DNA from 4 places in the Bradyrhizobium sp. WSM4873 genome. Region 2 is predicted to be linked to each of the others. Evidence: riboswitches for the same ligand, from Rfam matches in the RefSeq annotation. Region 2 holds a riboswitch; each other region holds the start of a gene.

Region 1 (4,304 bases), on a different contig from region 2:
AGGCCGTGCAGATAGCTGCCTTGCACGCGTCCGTCGCGCGAGATCGCGCCTTCCGGTTCGCCATTCAGCCTTGCGAATGGCCGCGCGCGATCCGGCCCATCGGTGCGCCCGATGTGGATTTCATAAGCCTCGATCGGCTGATCCGTCGCGGCATGCACGGCCGCGACACGCGTCAGCGTCTTCTCCGGGCTCATCACCGTCGCGACATCCAGAAGCCCGAGACCCGCTGTGTCGCCCGCGGGGCCCTCGATCCCATCGGGATCCGTGACGCTGCGTCCGAGCATCTGATATCCGCCGCAGAGGCCGAGCACATGGCCGCCTCTGCGGTGATGCGCCAGGAGATCGATGTCCCAGCCCTGGGCGCGCAGGAAGGCGAGGTCGCCGCGGGTGGATTTCGAACCGGGAATGATGACGAGGCGCACGTCGCCGGCGATGGCTTCGCCCGGCCGCACCATCACGAGATCGACGCCAGGCTCGAGCTTGAGCGGATCGAGATCGTCGAAATTGGCGATCCGCGACAGCGCGAGACAGGCGATCTTGCATTGGCCCGGCTTGCGCGCATCGCTCAGGCCCAGCGCATCCTCGGCCGGCAGCTCGCCGGCGCGCGCGAACCAGGGCAGCACGCCGAAGCCGCGCCATGCGGTCTTTTGTTCGATCAGCCTGTAGCCGTCGTCGAACAGCGTGGGATCGCCGCGGAACTTGTTGATGACAAATCCCTGGATCATCGCGGCGTCATCCGGGTCGATCACCGTCTTGATGCCGACGAGTTGCGCGATGACCCCGCCGCGGTCGATGTCGCCGACCAGCACGACCGGCACATCGGCCTTGCGCGCAAAGCCCATATTGGCGATGTCGGCCTTGCGCAGGTTCACCTCGGCCGGGCTGCCGGCGCCCTCCACCAGCACGAGATCTGCGCGCGCCTTCAGCCGCTCGAAGCTCTCCAGCACGGCGCCCATCAATGACGGTTTCATCGCCGCATATTCACGCGCACGCGCGGTCGCGATGCGTTTTCCCTGCACGATCACCTGCGCGCCGACATCCGTCTCGGGCTTGAGCAGCACCGGATTCATGTCGGTGTGCGGCTCGACCCGAGCAGCCAGTGCCTGGAGTGCCTGGGCGCGGCCGATCTCGCCGCCGTCGATGGTGACGGCCGCATTGTTCGACATGTTCTGCGGCTTGAACGGGAGCACGCGCAGGCCGCGTCGCACAAAGGCGCGCGCGAGGCCGGCAACGATGAGCGACTTGCCCACGTCCGAGCCGGCCCCCTGGATCATCAATGCGCGCGCCATCGCGAGTTCTTAGAACTCGACGCCGGCTTGCGCCCTGATGCCGGAGCGGAAGGGATGCTTGACCAGCGTCATCTCGGTGACGAGATCGGCGATCTCGATCAGCTCGTCCTTGGCGTTGCGTCCGGTGAGCACGACATGCGTCATCGGCGGCTTCTGCGTCGTGAGGAATTCGACAACCTCGGCGATGTCGAGATAGTCGTAGCGCAGCGCGATGTTGATCTCGTCGAGCACGACCATGCGGAGATTCTGGTCGAGGATCAGCTCCTTGGCCTTGTCCCAGCCGGCGCGCGCGGCCGCGATGTCGCGGGCGCGGTCCTGCGTCTCCCAGGTAAAGCCTTCGCCCATGGCGTGGAACTGGCAGAGGTCGCCGAAATGGCCGGTGAGCATGCGGCGCTCGCCGGTGTCCCAGGCGCCCTTGATGAACTGTACGACCGCGCAGGGGAAGCCATGGGCGACGCAGCGGACGATCATGCCGAACGCGGAGGAGGACTTGCCCTTGCCGGCGCCGGTGTGGACGATGATGAGGCCCTTTTCGCCGCTCTTGGTCGCCATGATCTTGTCGCGGGCGGCCTTCTTCTTCGCCATTTTCGAGGCGTGGCGGGCGTCGGTTTGGTCGGCCGTCTGGGTATCCGGTTCTGACGTCATCGGACGGGGTCCTTCGGCTTGACAAGAGGCGGTCGGGGGCAAATGGTGGCCCGGCGTTGGTTCCTGTCCTACGACAGGCGAAGAGGGAATGCGATAGGGTCCGAATCGGCAAGATTTGGTTCCAAAATGCAGCCGCCCCCGCGACCGTGACCGGAGAGATGCCCGAAGCCACTGACCCCTCTTGGGGATCGGGAAGGCGGGGATCGAAGGGGAAACCCTGCTCCGCAAGCCGGGAGACCTGCCAGCGCGGACGATTTTGGACCGGCGGACGGGGTGTTCCGCGACGGGGAAACGGGCCTTCGCAAGAACGGTTCGTGGGCCTCTTCGCTTCCCGCTGTTTATTCTGGAAGAAGCGATGACCGTCACACTTCATGTCTGCATCACCTGCCGTGCCGGCGAGACCCTTGGCGAGGGCGAGACGACTCCCGGCAAGCGCCTGCATGGTGCGATCCTCGAGGCCGGTGTGCCCGACGGCGTCAGCGTGGTTCCCGTCGAATGCCTGTCTGCGTGCAACCAGGGTTGCTCGGTCGCGCTCAGCGCACCCGGCCGCTGGTCCTATGTCTATGGTCGCCTCTCGGATGCGCATGCGAGCGACGTGGTCGCGGGCGCCGCGGCCTATGCGGCCGCACCCGATGGCCTCGTGCCCTGGCGCAGCCGCCCGGAGATATTCCGCAAGCAATCGCTTGCCCGCATTCCCCCCATTTTCCCCTTGGCCATCGTGCCGGAGGCCGCCGAATGAATTCGCTCGCAAAAGTCCCGGTCACGGTCGTCACGGGCTTTCTCGGCTCCGGCAAGACCACGCTGATCCAGCATCTGCTTGCCAATGCCAACGGCAGGAAGCTCGCGGTGCTCGTCAACGAGTTCGGCAGCGAGGGCGTCGATGGCGAAATTCTGAAATCCTGCGCCGATGCGAATTGCCCGGAAGAGAACATCATCGAGCTCGCGAATGGCTGCATCTGCTGCACCGTCGCTGACGATTTCATTCCGACCATGGAGAAGCTGCTGTCGCGGCCGGTGCGGCCCGATCACATCCTGATCGAGACCTCGGGCCTGGCGTTGCCCAAGCCGCTGCTGAAGGCATTCGACTGGCCGGAGATCCGTTCGCGCATCACGGTCGACGGCGTGATCGCGCTGGCCGACGCCGAAGCTGTCGCCGCCGGCCGTTTCGCGCCCGACCCTGCGGCCGTCGAGGCGCAGCGTGCGGCCGATGAAAATCTCGATCACGAGACCCCGCTGTCGGAAGTGTTCGAGGACCAGATCGCCTGCGCCGATATCGTGCTGTTGACCAAGGCGGACCTTGCGGGCGCGGCAGGTCTCGAAGCGGCCAAGGCGGCGATCACCGCCGAGATGCCGCGTCGCGTCCCGATGCTTGCGATCACCGACGGCGCGATCGACGCGCGTCTCATCCTCGGTCTCGGTGCTGCCGCCGAGAACGATCTCGCCGCGCGTCCCTCGCATCACGACGGCGAGGAGGATCACGAGCACGACGATTTTGCGTCCGTCGTGATCGATCTTCCTGAGGTCACCGATATCGACGCGCTGGTTGCATCCGTTCAGCGTCTGGCGCGCGAGCAGAATGTGCTGCGCGTCAAAGGTTACATCGCGATGGAAGGCAAGCCGATGCGCCTCTTGCTGCAAGCGGTCGGCGAGCGCGTGCGCCACCAGTTCGACAAGCCTTGGGGCGTGGGTGCGAGGCGATCAAAGCTCGTCGTGATCGGCGAGCACGGCGATATCGACGAGGCCGCGATCAGGGCAGGACTCAGCATCTGATGCACGTCGTCTTCCGCGAGAGCCGCGGTCTCGAGGAGACCGCGATACCAAGGGACATCGGCCAGGACCCGGCCGATCTCGTGGTGCTCTCGTATTCGGATTCCGATCTTGCCGCATTCGCGGCCGGCTGGCGCCGTGGCCGCAACAGCCTGCCGTCGCTACGGCTCGTCAATCTCGCCGAACTCCGTCATCCGCTCTCCGTCGACACCTATATCGAACGCACGCTGGCGCAGGCGCGCGGCATCCTCGTGCGTCTGATCGGCGGGGAATCCTATTGGTCGTATGGGCTCGCGGCCCTGCAGCAACTGGCGAAGGAGCGCGGCATCGTGCTGGCCGTATTGCCGGCCGACGGCCGCGACGACGCGCGGCTAGATGAATATTCGACCCTGCCGGTCTCGACGCTGCGACGGCTCAAGGTGCTCTGCGACACCGGCGGCCCCGTCGCATCGCAAGCCGCGATCGCGCAGCTTGCACTGGCCTCGGGCCTCTATGCCGGCCCCGTGATCGGGGAGACGACCGTTCCCGAGATGGGCTTTTACGATCCGGCGCGCGGTGTCATTGCCGCGCCGGCGTTGGGTGAGGGCAGGCCGCGAGCGCTCG
Region 2 (4,304 bases):
ACAAACGACCAGTTCAGGATCGTCACCGGTCCGGTCAGCATAGCCTTGACGGGTTTTTTGGTCAGAGACTGCGCATGTCGCCACCATTTAACGGTCATGGGCTTCGGGCGGGAGACATCTCCAAACAGGATAGGAGGACGAACGCACCGCGAGCCATAAGACTGAACCCAGCCGTGCTTGGTGAATGCGAAACCCAACAGCTGCTCGCCAAAGTATTGAACCATGTCATTGCGCTCGAACTCACCGTGTACGAGCACGTCCAGGCCGATATCTTCCTGCCAATGCACGGTATGGGCTGTCTCCGCTTTCAGAAGCTGCTCGTACTGCGTGTCATTCAGCGCTCCCCGCGCATGAGCTGCACGCGCATTGCGGACGTCCGCCGTTTGCGGGAAGGATCCGATGGTTGTGGTTGGAAACATCGGCAATGCGAAGGCGACGCGCTGGACGTCGGCGCGCTGGGTGAACGCACTGCGACGGCGACGCATGCTATCGTCGATCGCGGCCATTCGTCCGGCGACGTTCGCACTGTGGATCTTCGGCGATGTTTCGCGGGTGACGGATGCATCCTCTGAGAGCGTGAGTTCATCGGCCACGTCGGCAGCATGGCCAGCCAGCGCTTTGCCCAATATCGAAAGTTCCTTGATCTTCTGCACTGAGAACGCCAACCACGTCTTCAGATTGGGATCGAGATCGATCTCTAGTTCAATATCGGTCGGAACATGAAGCAGCGAGCAGGAGGGGGCAATCTGAACACGGTCCCGGCCCAGTTTTTTGACCATAGGAGCAAGTTGGTCGAGTAGCGCCGGCAGATTAGAGCGCCACACGTTGCGACCATCAACGACACCGAGCGAGACCACGAGATCTCTACCTGCTCTGGCGACAATCGCGTCCAACTGGTCAGGTGCACGAACCAGGTCGACATGAACCCCGGCAACGGGCAAGGCCAATACTGTTTCAAGATTGTCGCCGACAGCCCCGAAGTATGTGGCCAGCATGATTTTAAGCGCCGGCACGGCCTTAGCGAAATGAGCATAGGCCCGGCGGACAGCGGCCCGAGATGCTTCGTCGACGTCCATCACTAGGCATGGCTCGTCGAGCTGAACCCATTCAGCGCCGCGCGAGGCTAGTTCGCGGAGAACATCGACATAGACGGGGAGGAGTCGATCAAGCAGCGACAGCGGATTGAATGCGGGATTTACGCTTTTGCCGAGCTTCAGGAAAGTGACTGGGCCCACTAGGACGGGCCGCGTCTGATAACCGAGGCTTCTTGCCTCCTCATATTCCTCGATCGGCTTCCGAGAGGCATACGTAAAGATCTGATCCTGGTGAAATTCCGGCACCATGTAGTGGTAGTTCGTATCGAACCACTTCGTCATCTCCTGTGCGGCTACGCCGGGCCCATGCTGAGCGTGACCACCGTCTTGAGCGCCACGCGCCATGGTGAAGTAGGTTTTGAGCGACACAGGACCTTCGTTCCAGCCGTAAACGTCGGGAATGGCGCCGACCATTAGGCTGGTATCGAGCACATGGTCGTAGAGCGAGAAGTCATTCGAAGGAATGACGGTCGCACCGCGGGATTTTTGCCGTGCCCAATTAGCGGCACGAAGTCCACTCCCCACCTCGAGGAGCTCGGCTTCGCTGGATTTTCCCGCCCAGTAGCTCTCGAGCGCGAATTTGAGTTCGCGTCGTGGGCCGATGCGTGACGTCCCCAGTGTGGCAACGGGAAGCGAAAGGATTGACATAGCTTAGACCCCATGTTGGGGCAAAGGCCATGGCGGACGCAGATAGCGAACATCGCGTGAGCGACAACTGCTTGGCGCACACCGGGACGCCCCGCCCGTGGACGATATCTTGTCGAGGCAGGTCTCCTGGCTCACGGGTCGTCGCTGCTGTCCGGCCTTCCCGAAGCCGCATGGCTTCAGTGACTTCGTTGGACAGCGGCTCGCCGCTTACAGTTGCGGGGGCAGCGCCGGCATTGCACCGGCTTCCCTCTTAGCTCCGGATCAAACGAAATCCGGAGACCGCGACGGCTTGAATTATGCGCACGAGGATCGATGCGTCAACCTACCGATTCTCGCTGCGATATTGCCCAAGCGATTACGAGCGCACTAGGCAGGTAAGACGGTCTTGCTCGCGGCCTAGTGAACACGCCCGGATCTGTGGAGGCTCCGCTTTTGAAATGCATTCGCTCCCTGCTCGCGTAACGGTTGAGCTCCACCACCGGAACGAACCCGGGCCGCTTTCGGTATCTGTGTGATCGCGAGGAGGCGACCTTTTCCGTCAGCAGCTTTTCGAACCTGCGCGTCAGGAAGGTGCGATCATCCTCGGCCGGCATCCGTTTGGTCACAGCCCACGAGGCTCCCTAGAAATTTCGAAAGCCGGATTGCTCCAGGACCGAACGGATGATCAGGTCGGCTCCTTGGTGTTCGGCGGGCCCGCGACCAGGCACGAGGTCGTCCGCCTCCGTGAGGTTGGCCAAGATGATCTTCTCGGTGCACTAGGTGTTCACGTGCTCAGCGACTTTTGCGCCGGCTTCGATGCGTCCGTGGCCGCTCGACGCCGGGTCTTCCTCGCCTCGACTCGCCGCCAGCGACGATAGGCCGTAACGCGGCCACTGAGCATCGAGGGCCTTGTCCTTGTTCGTGACAAATTCGACGGTGTCCTCCGACAGAGCCCTTTGAGGGGTTCCTCGGCGTCGCTCAGCGTCTTAAGCTCATAACGATGTTAATCGACCTCGATGCGCCCCATGCGGTCGTGGTCTCCTCAAGGTCCCACATCTACAACTTCGTTCGCGAAATCGAGCGATGAGGCCTTTTGGTCGCGGGCTGCCTATCCTGTCTTGGACGGGACACAGGTGTCAGGGACCGGGCAGACCACCGCGCATTGCGGCGTGTCGCAATGGCCCTCGCACTCCGTACATTTTTTGGCATCGATAACGTAAATGTCACGCTTCAGACTGATCGCCGCGTTGGGACACTCGAACTCACATGCGCCACAAACGGTGCATTGCGAAGCGACGATCTTGTAAGCCATGCCTTCCGACTCCTTAGGCGAGCGATGCCATGGGCGATCCCTTTCAAATGCCGTGCCAAACGCAGACGCGCTCAATGTTGGGCAATTTGCCCAATTCGGCTGTCCCGGGTCTGAGACCATGTTGCGTCTGCGACAGCAACAGGTCGCTTCAATTTCAGCCTACGAGCCATCGGGCCCTCTTGCGAGAGTCAGTCGCGACTTGACGCTGGAAGCGTCCGTCGGTTTGTTTGGCACGTCAGCGCGGGGGCAAGCGAGGCTGACGCTTCCTCCACCGGCGGCGACAAAAACCCGCGAACGAACGCAGGTCTACGTCGGATCTCGGCAAACCTCCGGTCACACACCCCGACTGGAGGTTTGTGCAAGCCTCGCTCATGGCTGCAACGCTAGCTCCGCGGAGGACTCGCTGGAGGCTTGCCAAAACGGGCTTGTGGTATAACAAGCTTCGGAGGGAAATGAAGTGGCGGCGGGACGAGCGACACTGGCCCTGCAGACCGAATTGCACTCAGCCTCATGCCTGGTGCCGAGTAGGCATGGCGGTGCTCGTGAGCGTCGCTTGGCCGCACTCAGCCACTCGCAACTATTTTAGACGAGCTGGAGCAGGGTTGAAAGATGACTGTGCAAATTGCTTCAGTGGCATGGCTTTTCCGAACAGATGGCCCTGCGCAAGGTCGAAGCCGAGTTCGGCCACAGCGATTAGGTCAGCCTGGCTCTGCACACCTTCGGCGACGGTGCGCACATTGTACTCTTTGGCTAGATCGACGATATGGCGGCACACCGTTCGCTTGAGGGGCCCATTCGCGCAGCCGCCGACGAACTGACGATCCACTTTCAATTTCATGAACGGGAATTTTGTCATCCCCATCAGCTGCGGCCAATTGGCACCGACATTGTCGATTGCAAGGCCAATGTTGTGAAAGCGAACCTCACGCGCAACCTCGACCAGGAGATCTAGGTTCTGGATCGCTTCCACGCTCTCGATTTCAATCGTCAAACCGCCGAAAGCGGCGTGCGACGGCATGCGCCGACAGAGATCGCGTACCGCCTGCGGGTCAATCAGGAATGCTGCCGGGAGATTGATGGAGAGATCGATCGAAATTTGCTGCTCCAGAAGATACTGCCAATCCTTGATCGCGCGGTCGATCACGAACTGCGACAAGTTCCTAAAATGCGGATCGTGAGGTTCCGGGATGAAATAGGCCGGTGGAACAACGCCCCAGGTCGGGTGCCGCATTCGCACATGCGCCTCGGCGCCGCGGCGGCTAAGGGTACAC
Region 3 (4,304 bases), on a different contig from region 2:
CAGCGCATTGCGCTCGCCCGTGACGCTGCATTCTCCTTCGTCTATCCGCATATGCTGGAAGCGTGGCGCGCGGCGGGCGCAGAGATCTCGACATTCTCGCCGCTGGCTGACGAAGGCCCCGATGCGGGCGCGGATGTGTGCTGGCTGCCTGGCGGCTATCCCGAGCTGCACGCCGGCAAGATCGCGGCCAATGCGCGCTTCCGCAGCGGATTGCGCGCCTTCGCCGAAACGCGCCCGGTGCACGGTGAGTGCGGAGGCTATATGGTGCTGGGCACCGCTTTGACCGACGCCGAGGGCATCAGCCACGAGATGACCGGGCTGCTCGGCCTGGAGACGAGCTTTGCCAAACGCCGCATGCATCTGGGCTATCGTCTGGCCGAGCTTGCCACGCCGATGCCGGGTCATCAGGCCGGCGCACGCCTGCGTGGCCACGAATTCCACTATTCGACGATCCTGGCGCAACCCGACACGCCGCTGGCGGTCGTGCACGACGCGACAGGCGCGGTCATCGCCGAGACCGGCTCGCGGCGGGGACAAGCCACCGGCACGTTCTTCCATCTGATCGCGGAGGATCGGTGAGCGGTTTTGTTTCCTTCGTCTCCGCCGGCCCCGGCGATCCCGAGCTCCTCACGCTCAAGGGTGCCGCGCGCCTGCGCGAGGCCGACGTCGTGCTCTATGACGATCTTGCTTCAGGCGCGATCCTCGATCTGGCCCGGCCCGGTGCCAATCTCGTCGCGGTGGGAAAGCGGGCGGGACGGGCCTCGACCAAGCAGCACCACGTCAACCGCCTGCTGGTCGACTACGCCGCAACAGGTGCGCGCGTGGTGCGATTGAAGTCGGGCGATGCCGGCATCTTTGGCCGGCTCGAGGAGGAGCTCGAGACGCTGCGTGAAGCGGGCATCGGCTACGAGATCATTCCCGGCGTCACCTCGGCCTGTGTCGCCGCCGCGCAAGCCGGCATTCCGCTGACCCGGCGTCACACCTCGCGCCGCGTGCAGTTCGTGACCGGGGCGGACGTCACTGGCGAACTGCCGCCAGACCTCAATTGGGCGGCGCTGGCCGATCCGGAGGCGACGACCGTGGTCTATATGGGCCGGCGGACGTTTCCGGCGCTTGTCGTCAAATTGATCGAGCACGGGCTCGCCCCAACCACGCCGGCGTTGTTTGCCGAATCGCTCGGCCGTCCCGATGAGCGGCTGGTCCGCACCACCATTTCTGAACTTGCCGAGCAGCTTGCGCGGGGCGGAGCGGCCTCCACGGCGGCCGTCATCCTGTTCGGCGCGCTGGCCGGGGATTATCCGTCATGACGCTCTCGGCCGCCCTTCGGCCCTTGACGTCCGGCTGGCGAAAGGGGCACACAGGAGACGCATGGTGCTCGACGCGGCGCAAAGCGCCGGAGCATAATCGGGAATGGGGATGGGCGGACCCAGTTGCGGCGCCCAAAACCCCAGCCGCCCCCGCGACTGTAAGCGGTGAGGGACTTCGATCAGCCACTGGGCCGCAAGGCTCGGGAAGGCCGGAGACTCCCAGTGAACCGCGAGCCAGGAGACCGGCCGTGCACGTTTTGAGGCCAAGGCCGTCGGGTGTGACGGCAAGAAGGATCTGAGCCATGCATATCGAACCCGGACTAGTCTCGGACGCCAAGCTCGTGCTGAGTTACGCAACCGGCATCGCCGTGGGGGGCGTTGCCTTGAAGCTCGCGGTCGAGACCGTGCGCGAGCAGGGCATCACGTCGTTCGCGGCGCGGACGTTCGCCACCACGGGACTCGTGTTTATCTTCTTTGAGATCCTGCCGCACTTCCCGGTCGGCGTCTCCGAAGTGCACTTCATCCTCGGCTCGACCTTGTTCCTGCTGTTTGGAGCTGCGCCTGCGGCCTTCGGCCTCGCGTTCGGCCTGCTGTTCCAGGGCATCTTCTTCGAGCCGCCCGACCTGCCGCAATATGGCATGAACGTCACCACGCTGCTGGTGCCGCTGTTCGGGATCCAGGCGATCGCCACGCGGATCATTTCGCGCAACACGGCCTATGTCGATCTGAAGTACCGCCAGGCGCTGGCGCTTTCGACGACCTATCAGGCCGGTGTCATCGCCTGGGTGGCGTTCTGGGCGATTTATGGATCGGGCTTCGGTGCGACCAACCTCGCCAACATCGCGACCTTCGCGGCGTCCTATGCGCTCGTTATCGTGATCGAGCCGCTCGCCGATCTTGGCGTGCTGGCGCTGGCGAAGTCGCTGCGCGGCGTCACCGCGGCCGGCCTCGTCACGCCGCGTTTGCACAACGCGGCCTAGAGACAAGCGAAAGGGCGGCCGTGATGGCCGCTCTTCGCGGCCACGATGCTCACGCTCTCCTTGATAGGCATCGGTTGCGGCGATCCCGAGCAGCTCACGCGCGCCGCGATCACTGCCATCAACGCGGCCGATCTCGTCCTGATCCCGCGCAAGGGAACCGCAAAATCCGATCTCGCCGATCTCAGGCGGACGATCTGCGCGGATGTACTCACCAGTGACACGACGCGTATCGCCGAGTTCGATCTGCCGGTCCGCGATGCCGCTGAAGCGGACTATCGCAAGGGCGTGGACGATTGGCACGATGCCGTGGCCGCTGCCTGGTCGCAGACGATTGCAGATCATCTCGAAGGCGAGGGCAGAGTCGCGCTGCTGATCTGGGGCGATCCCTCGCTTTATGATTCCTCGCTGCGCATTGCGCGGCGGCTCAATCCCTCGCCAAAGATCGAGGCCGTTCCCGGCATCACCTCGATCCAGGCGCTGTGCGCGGCGCATGCGCTGCCGCTCAATGACATCGGCGAGCCTTTTCTCGTCACGACCGGACGCCGCTTGCGCGATGGTGGCTGGCCGGCAGGTGTCGATACCGTGGTGGTGATGCTCGACGGCGGCACGGCGTTCCAGTCGCTTGATCCGGCCGGCCTGCACATCTGGTGGGGGGCCTATCTCGGCATGCCCGATCAGATTATCATGTCCGGCGCGCTGGCCGAGATCGGCTCCCGTATCGTCGCCGTGCGGCAAGAGGCGCGCGAGCGGCACGGCTGGATCATGGACAGTTACATCCTCAAGCGCAGGCCGTGAGGCAAGCGAGGCAGCATGCTCCCCGAATGGGTCACCCAACAATGCCCCGATATCTCCGCAGTCCACCGCGAGGCGGCGGTGGCGCGGCAGGCGCAACTGACGAAACCGACCGGCGCGCTCGGCCGGCTCGAGCAGCTCGCGATCGAGCTTGCGGGCCTGCAAGCAACCGATCAGCCGCGCGCGGCGCGGGCGCCGATCATCATCTTCGCCGGCGATCACGGCATCGTCGCGCAGGGCGTCTCGGCCTATCCGAAAGAAGTGACCATCGCGATGCTGGCGAACTTCGCCTCCGGCGGCGCCGCGATCTCGGTGCTCGCGCGCGAGCTGGGCTCCAACCTGGAGGTCGTCGACGCCGGCACGCTGGCGCAGCAAGAGATGGCTGGAATCGTGACCGACAAGCCGCGCAGCGGCACGCGCGATTTCAGCGTCGAAGCTGCGCTCACCCCCACGGAGCTGGCATTTGCGTTCGACGCCGGCCGACGTGCGGTGACGCGCGCGCAGGCCGGGCAGCCCGATCTTCTGATCTTCGGCGAGATGGGCATCGGCAACACCACGACATCGGCGGCGATCGCGGCCGGCTTGCTCGGCGTGAGCGCGGAGGAGATCGCGGGCAGCGGCACCGGCATCGACGCGGCTGGCCGTGCGCACAAGGCGCGGGTGATCGACGCTGCGATCGCGCGCCATGGCATTGCAGGCGCTTCGCCCGAAAAGATCCTGTGCGCCGTCGGCGGCCTCGAGATCGCGGCCATCTGCGGTGCAATTATCGCAGCAGCGCAGCGCTGCATCCCCGTGTTGATCGACGGCTTCATCGTGTCGGTCGCGGCGCTGGCGGCGGCGCGGCTCAACCCGTCGTGCCAGCCGTTCCTGCTGGCTTCGCACCAGTCGGCGGAGCAGGGACATCGGCTGGTGCTTCGCGCGCTGAACGTGCAGCCGCTGATCAGCCTCGATCTCAGGCTCGGCGAAGGGTCGGGCGCAGCCATCGCGCTGCCGCTGGTGCGGTCGGCCTGCGCCCTCCACAACGGCATGGCGACCTTTGCGCAGGCCAATGTGCCTGATCGTCCCGCCTGATCAAATCATCGGTTGATTGACGCAGACGACGCGCCAGCCGGTCGCGAGCCGGTCGATCCGCGTCAGCGACAGCGGATCGATTACAAAGCGCAGCGCCGCTTGTGGCGTCAGATCCAGCGCGATGCACAGCGCCGCGCGGATCGTGCCGGAATGC
Region 4 (4,304 bases), on a different contig from region 2:
TAAGATGCGCTCCACTTGGGCGAGAACGCGTATTCCGCACCCGAGCCAAGCAACCAACCCCAGCTCGTGCTGGAGGAGCTCACGGAAGCCGCTCCGCCGAAACCGGCAGGGACGCTGAAGTTATGATCCGTTTGCATCCAGGCCGCACCTCCCTTGACGTACACAAGTGTCCGGTCGGCAACAACACCGCCGACCCGACCCGTGACGGTGGCTAACCAATCGCTCTTGGCCGTGCACGATGCCCCAATTCTGAGGCCGGGACTGGTGCCCTTCACATCCACACCGGCGATGTCACCCTGGACGCCAAAGATGGCCCGACCGAACTGCCAGTTGTAGCCAGCCTGTCCTCCGCGGAGAGATCCGCTTCTGTTGACAAATGAAGGCAGAGACGACACGCCGTCCAGTCTTGCCGGCATGCGCCAGCGCGTTGCGCATGAAGTGGACGCGGCACCGTTGCAGCTGGCATTGAGCACCTTGGCTACGGTGGCCTTGATACCTTCGTGGGCATCGGACACGACGAGCTTGACGCCGCGCAGGCCGCGGCGGGCGAGCTTGCGCAGGAACGCCGTCCAGAACGTCTCCGCCTCGGACGGGCCGATGTCCATGCCGAGGGCCTCGCGTCGGCCGTCGCTATTGACGCCGACCGCGACAATCACAGCGACGGATACCATGCGGCCATTCTGGCGCACCTTCACGTAGGCGGCGTCGATCCACAGATATGGCCAGTCGCCCTCAATCGGGCCGGCGAGGAACGCCTTAACCTTCTCGTCGATCTCGCCGCACAGTCGGCTGACCTGGCTCTTGGAGATGCCGGTCATGCCCATGGCCTGCACCAGATCGTCCACCGAGCGGGCCGAGACGCCCTGCACATAGGCCTCCTGCACCGCGGCCGTGAGCGCCTTCTCGGCCATGCAGCGCGGCTCGAGGAAGCCTGGAAAGTAGGAGCCCTTGCGCAGCTTGGGAATTCGCAGCTCAACCGCACCGGCGCGGGTCTCCCAAATCGGTCCCGGTAACGTTACGCTGGGCCAGACGCTCGGGGCTCTTCTCGCCATAGGCCGCCCCGGTCTGGCCTCCCACTTCCAGCTCCATCAGACGCTGGGCGGCAAAGCCGATCATCTCGCGCAGCAGATCGGCGTCGGGGGACTTCCCTACCAGCGTGCGCAGGTTCATCATGTCGTCGGTCATCGCTGGTTCCTCGGTTGCCTTGGCGTGTCGCAACCCGATCCTACCGGAGAACTGCCGGTGAGCACCGCAAAGCCGCCCGCCCGCTACGGCGCTATTGAGGGCGCGCGTCTGGGCGGCTTCGCTCTACCGAGCTACACCACCACCAGGAACGACCAACTTTTCAGGAACGACCAACTTTTCTGCGTGTGGCTGGTTTGCTTCGGCCCACCGGTTAAGATGTCGACCGAGGGAGAAGCGATCGCACGACATCGCGCCGCGCCTCGACGAGCTTTCCAATGTTCTTGCCGCCGTCGATGCTGCGCTCGATGGCTTTCGAACGGAACGGCTGCATCCGCGAGGCGTGAATAAATCTTTCGGATTACGTCGCCGAGCGCCGCTGGACCAAGGACGGAGGCTTCGTCAACGACGAACCGTCTGTTGACACAGAATCGAATACGGCGTCTAGATGTAGTTGTCACGGTCTCTCAAATCGCAAGATAGAGAGCTAAGAGGGAAGCCGGTACGGCCGAAAGCCAAAGCCGGCGCTGCCCCCGCAACTGTAAGCGGCGAGCCGCTGTCGACAGAGTCACTGGCGCAAAATCTCGGCGCCGGGAAGGCCAGACAGCAGCAAGAACCCGCGAGCCAGGAGACCTGCCGTGACAACAACAGAGTCCTCGGGCGGGGTGTCCCGGTGGTCGCTAGCCGGCAGTGGGCCGCCGAGGGCGGCTCGTTTTCCGCATGCGCCTACTTCAGCCTTGCCCCAACCCAAGTGGGATGCCGATGTCTGGTCTGGGTCAAAGCAATTCGTTGCAAGCCGCATTGCCGCGCTCGATCGTCAAACGCGAGGGCGGCACGCTTGTCTTCGATGCCAGCAAGATCCGTTCTGCGATCGCGCGCGCGGGGCGGGCGAGCGGCGAGTTCGACGACGAGGCGGCCGGCCGGTTCATGGAAGAGACTATCAAGGTCATCGCGCACCGCTTCGTCGGCGCAACTCCCAAAGTTGAGGAGGTACAGGATATCGTCGAGCAGGTGCTGATCGCGGCGGACTATTTCGCCACTGCGCGCGCCTATATCGTCTATCGCGAGAAACGCGGACAGGCGCGCCAGGACCACACGACGACGGTTGATGTCGCCGCTTCCATCAACGAGTATCTCGAACGTAGCGATTGGCGCGTAAATGCCAACGCCAACCAGGGCTATTCGCTGGGCGGACTCATCCTAAACCTCTCGGGCAAGGTCGTCGCCAACTACTGGCTGTCGCACATCTACCCGCCGGAGATCGGCCGCGCCCATCGTGACGGCGACCTCCATATCCATGACCTCGACATGCTCGCCGGTTATTGTGCCGGCTGGTCGCTGCGCACGCTCTTGACCGAGGGCTTGAACGGGGTGCCCGGCAAGGTCGAGGCCGGCCCGCCGAAGCATCTGTCGAGTGCGGTCGGGCAGATCGTCAATTTTCTAGGCACGTTGCAGAACGAGTGGGCGGGCGCGCAAGCCTTCAGTTCGTTCGACACCTACATGGCGCCGTTCATCCGGAGGGACCGCTTGAGCTACGGCGATGTACTGCAATCGATCCAGGAGCTCATCTACAACCTCAATGTCCCCTCGCGCTGGGGTACGCAGACGCCTTTCACCAATCTCACCTTCGACTGGACCTGCCCGGAGGACCTGCGCGAACAGGTGCCCGTGATCGGCGGAGAGGGGATGGATTTCACCTATGGCGACCTCCAGTCCGAAATGGACATGATCAACCGCGCCTATATGGAGGTGATGACGAACGGCGATGCCAAGGGCCGTGTATTCACGTTTCCAATCCCGACCTACAACATCGCCGCGGATTTCCCGTGGGAGAGCGAGAACGCAGATCGCCTGTTCGAGATGACGGCGAAATACGGCCTGCCCTACTTCCAGAACTTCATCAATTCCGAGCTTAAGCCGAACATGGTCCGCTCGATGTGCTGTCGGCTGCAGCTCGATCTTACCGAGTTGCTCAAGCGCGGCAACGGCCTGTTCGGCAGCGCTGAGCAGACCGGCTCTATTGGTGTGGTTACCATCAATTGCGCTCGCCTCGGCTATCTGCATCGCGGCGACGAAGCGGGCCTATTCGATCGCCTCGATGCGCTGCTGGAAATCGGCCGCAACAGCCTGGAAATCAAGCGCACGGTCGTGCAACGCTACATGGACCACGGACTTTTTCCCTACAGCAAGCGCTATCTCGGCACGCTACGCAACCATTTCTCCACGCTAGGCGTGAATGGTGTCAACGAGATGATCCGCAACCTCACCGCCGATTGCGAGAACATCAGCACACCTTGGGGCCATGCCTTTGCGGTACGGCTGCTTGATCATGTGCGTGCGCGCATCTCGGCGTTCCAGACCGAAACCGGCACCATGTTCAACCTCGAAGCCACGCCGGCGGAGGGCACGACCTACCGCTTCGCGAAGGAAGACCGCAAGCGCTACCCCGGAATCTTGCAGGCGGGCACCGGCGATCTCCCCTATTACACCAATTCGAGCCAACTTCCGGTCGGCCTCACCGATGATCCATTCGAGGCGCTTGAGCGCCAAGACGAGCTGCAACGCAAATACACCGGCGGTACGGTGCTCCATCTCTACATGGGTTCACGCCTGTCCTCAGGCGCAGCGTGCAAGAAGCTCGTGCGGCGGGCGCTCTCAAATTTCCGCCTACCCTACGTCACCGTCACGCCGACATTCTCGATCTGTCCGACGCACGGCTATCTCGAAGGCGAGCATGTCTTCTGTCCCAAATGCGACGCCGAAAAGCTCGCACTCAAGCGGCATGCCGCCGCGAACTGAAAGGAGACCACAGATGAACGAGTCTAATGCCCATACGACGAGCAGCGATCCTGCGGGGACGCTCAGCCACGACGAGCGCCAGCCCTGTGAGGTCTGGACTCGCGTGATGGGTTATCACCGGCCGGTGTCGTCGTTCAATTGCGGCAAGAAAGGCGAGCACAATGAGCGCAGGTTCTTCGCTGAAACGCGCGCCGCGCTCGGCTGAGCTGCGAATTGGCGGGGTCGCCCGGCTGTCCACCTGCGACTGGCCGGGCGAGCTCGTGGCAACGGTTTTCTGCCAGGGCTGCTCTTGGTCGTGCGGCTATTGCCACAACCCGCATCTG

Evidence for each region. A riboswitch is a leader RNA that binds a small molecule or an ion and turns the genes downstream of it on or off. The one in region 2 is predicted to bind cobalamin.
Region 1: it holds a riboswitch for cobalamin, as region 2 does, so the genes downstream of both, AC0L21_RS03780 (DUF1636 family protein) here and metE (5-methyltetrahydropteroyltriglutamate--homocysteine S-methyltransferase) in region 2, are expected to answer to the same signal.
Region 3: it holds a riboswitch for cobalamin, as region 2 does, so the genes downstream of both, AC0L21_RS03715 (energy-coupling factor ABC transporter permease) here and metE (5-methyltetrahydropteroyltriglutamate--homocysteine S-methyltransferase) in region 2, are expected to answer to the same signal.
Region 4: it holds a riboswitch for cobalamin, as region 2 does, so the genes downstream of both, AC0L21_RS36055 (ribonucleoside triphosphate reductase) here and metE (5-methyltetrahydropteroyltriglutamate--homocysteine S-methyltransferase) in region 2, are expected to answer to the same signal.

The regions. Positions count from the first base shown of each region.
Region 1 covers NZ_JBVVPS010000001.1:782,768-787,071, reverse strand. Annotated here, with positions in the region: gene AC0L21_RS03790 (cobyric acid synthase) at 1-1,289, opposite strand, end outside; gene cobO (cob(I)yrinic acid a,c-diamide adenosyltransferase) at 1,299-1,934, opposite strand; cobalamin riboswitch at 1,975-2,194, shown strand; gene AC0L21_RS03780 (DUF1636 family protein) at 2,290-2,673, shown strand; gene cobW (cobalamin biosynthesis protein CobW) at 2,670-3,704, shown strand; gene cobN (cobaltochelatase subunit CobN) at 3,704-4,304, shown strand, end outside.
Region 2 covers NZ_JBVVPS010000034.1:13,361-17,664, reverse strand. Annotated here, with positions in the region: gene metE (5-methyltetrahydropteroyltriglutamate--homocysteine S-methyltransferase) at 1-1,742, opposite strand, end outside; cobalamin riboswitch at 1,842-2,041, opposite strand; gene AC0L21_RS31460 (4Fe-4S binding protein) at 2,830-3,033, opposite strand; gene AC0L21_RS31455 (EAL domain-containing response regulator) at 3,611-4,304, opposite strand, start outside.
Region 3 covers NZ_JBVVPS010000001.1:768,785-773,088, reverse strand. Annotated here, with positions in the region: gene AC0L21_RS03725 (cobyrinate a,c-diamide synthase) at 1-579, shown strand, start outside; gene cobA (uroporphyrinogen-III C-methyltransferase) at 576-1,307, shown strand; cobalamin riboswitch at 1,353-1,572, shown strand; gene AC0L21_RS03715 (energy-coupling factor ABC transporter permease) at 1,610-2,287, shown strand; gene cobF (precorrin-6A synthase (deacetylating)) at 2,333-3,082, shown strand; gene cobT (nicotinate-nucleotide--dimethylbenzimidazole phosphoribosyltransferase) at 3,098-4,150, shown strand; gene AC0L21_RS03700 (histidine phosphatase family protein) at 4,151-4,304, opposite strand, start outside.
Region 4 covers NZ_JBVVPS010000054.1:19,494-23,797, forward strand. Annotated here, with positions in the region: gene AC0L21_RS36045 (outer membrane protein) at 1-416, opposite strand, end outside; partial or broken gene AC0L21_RS36050 (IS256 family transposase) at 376-1,185, opposite strand; cobalamin riboswitch at 1,626-1,837, shown strand; gene AC0L21_RS36055 (ribonucleoside triphosphate reductase) at 1,945-3,981, shown strand; gene nrdD (anaerobic ribonucleoside-triphosphate reductase) at 3,995-4,186, shown strand; gene AC0L21_RS36065 (anaerobic ribonucleoside-triphosphate reductase activating protein) at 4,143-4,304, shown strand, end outside.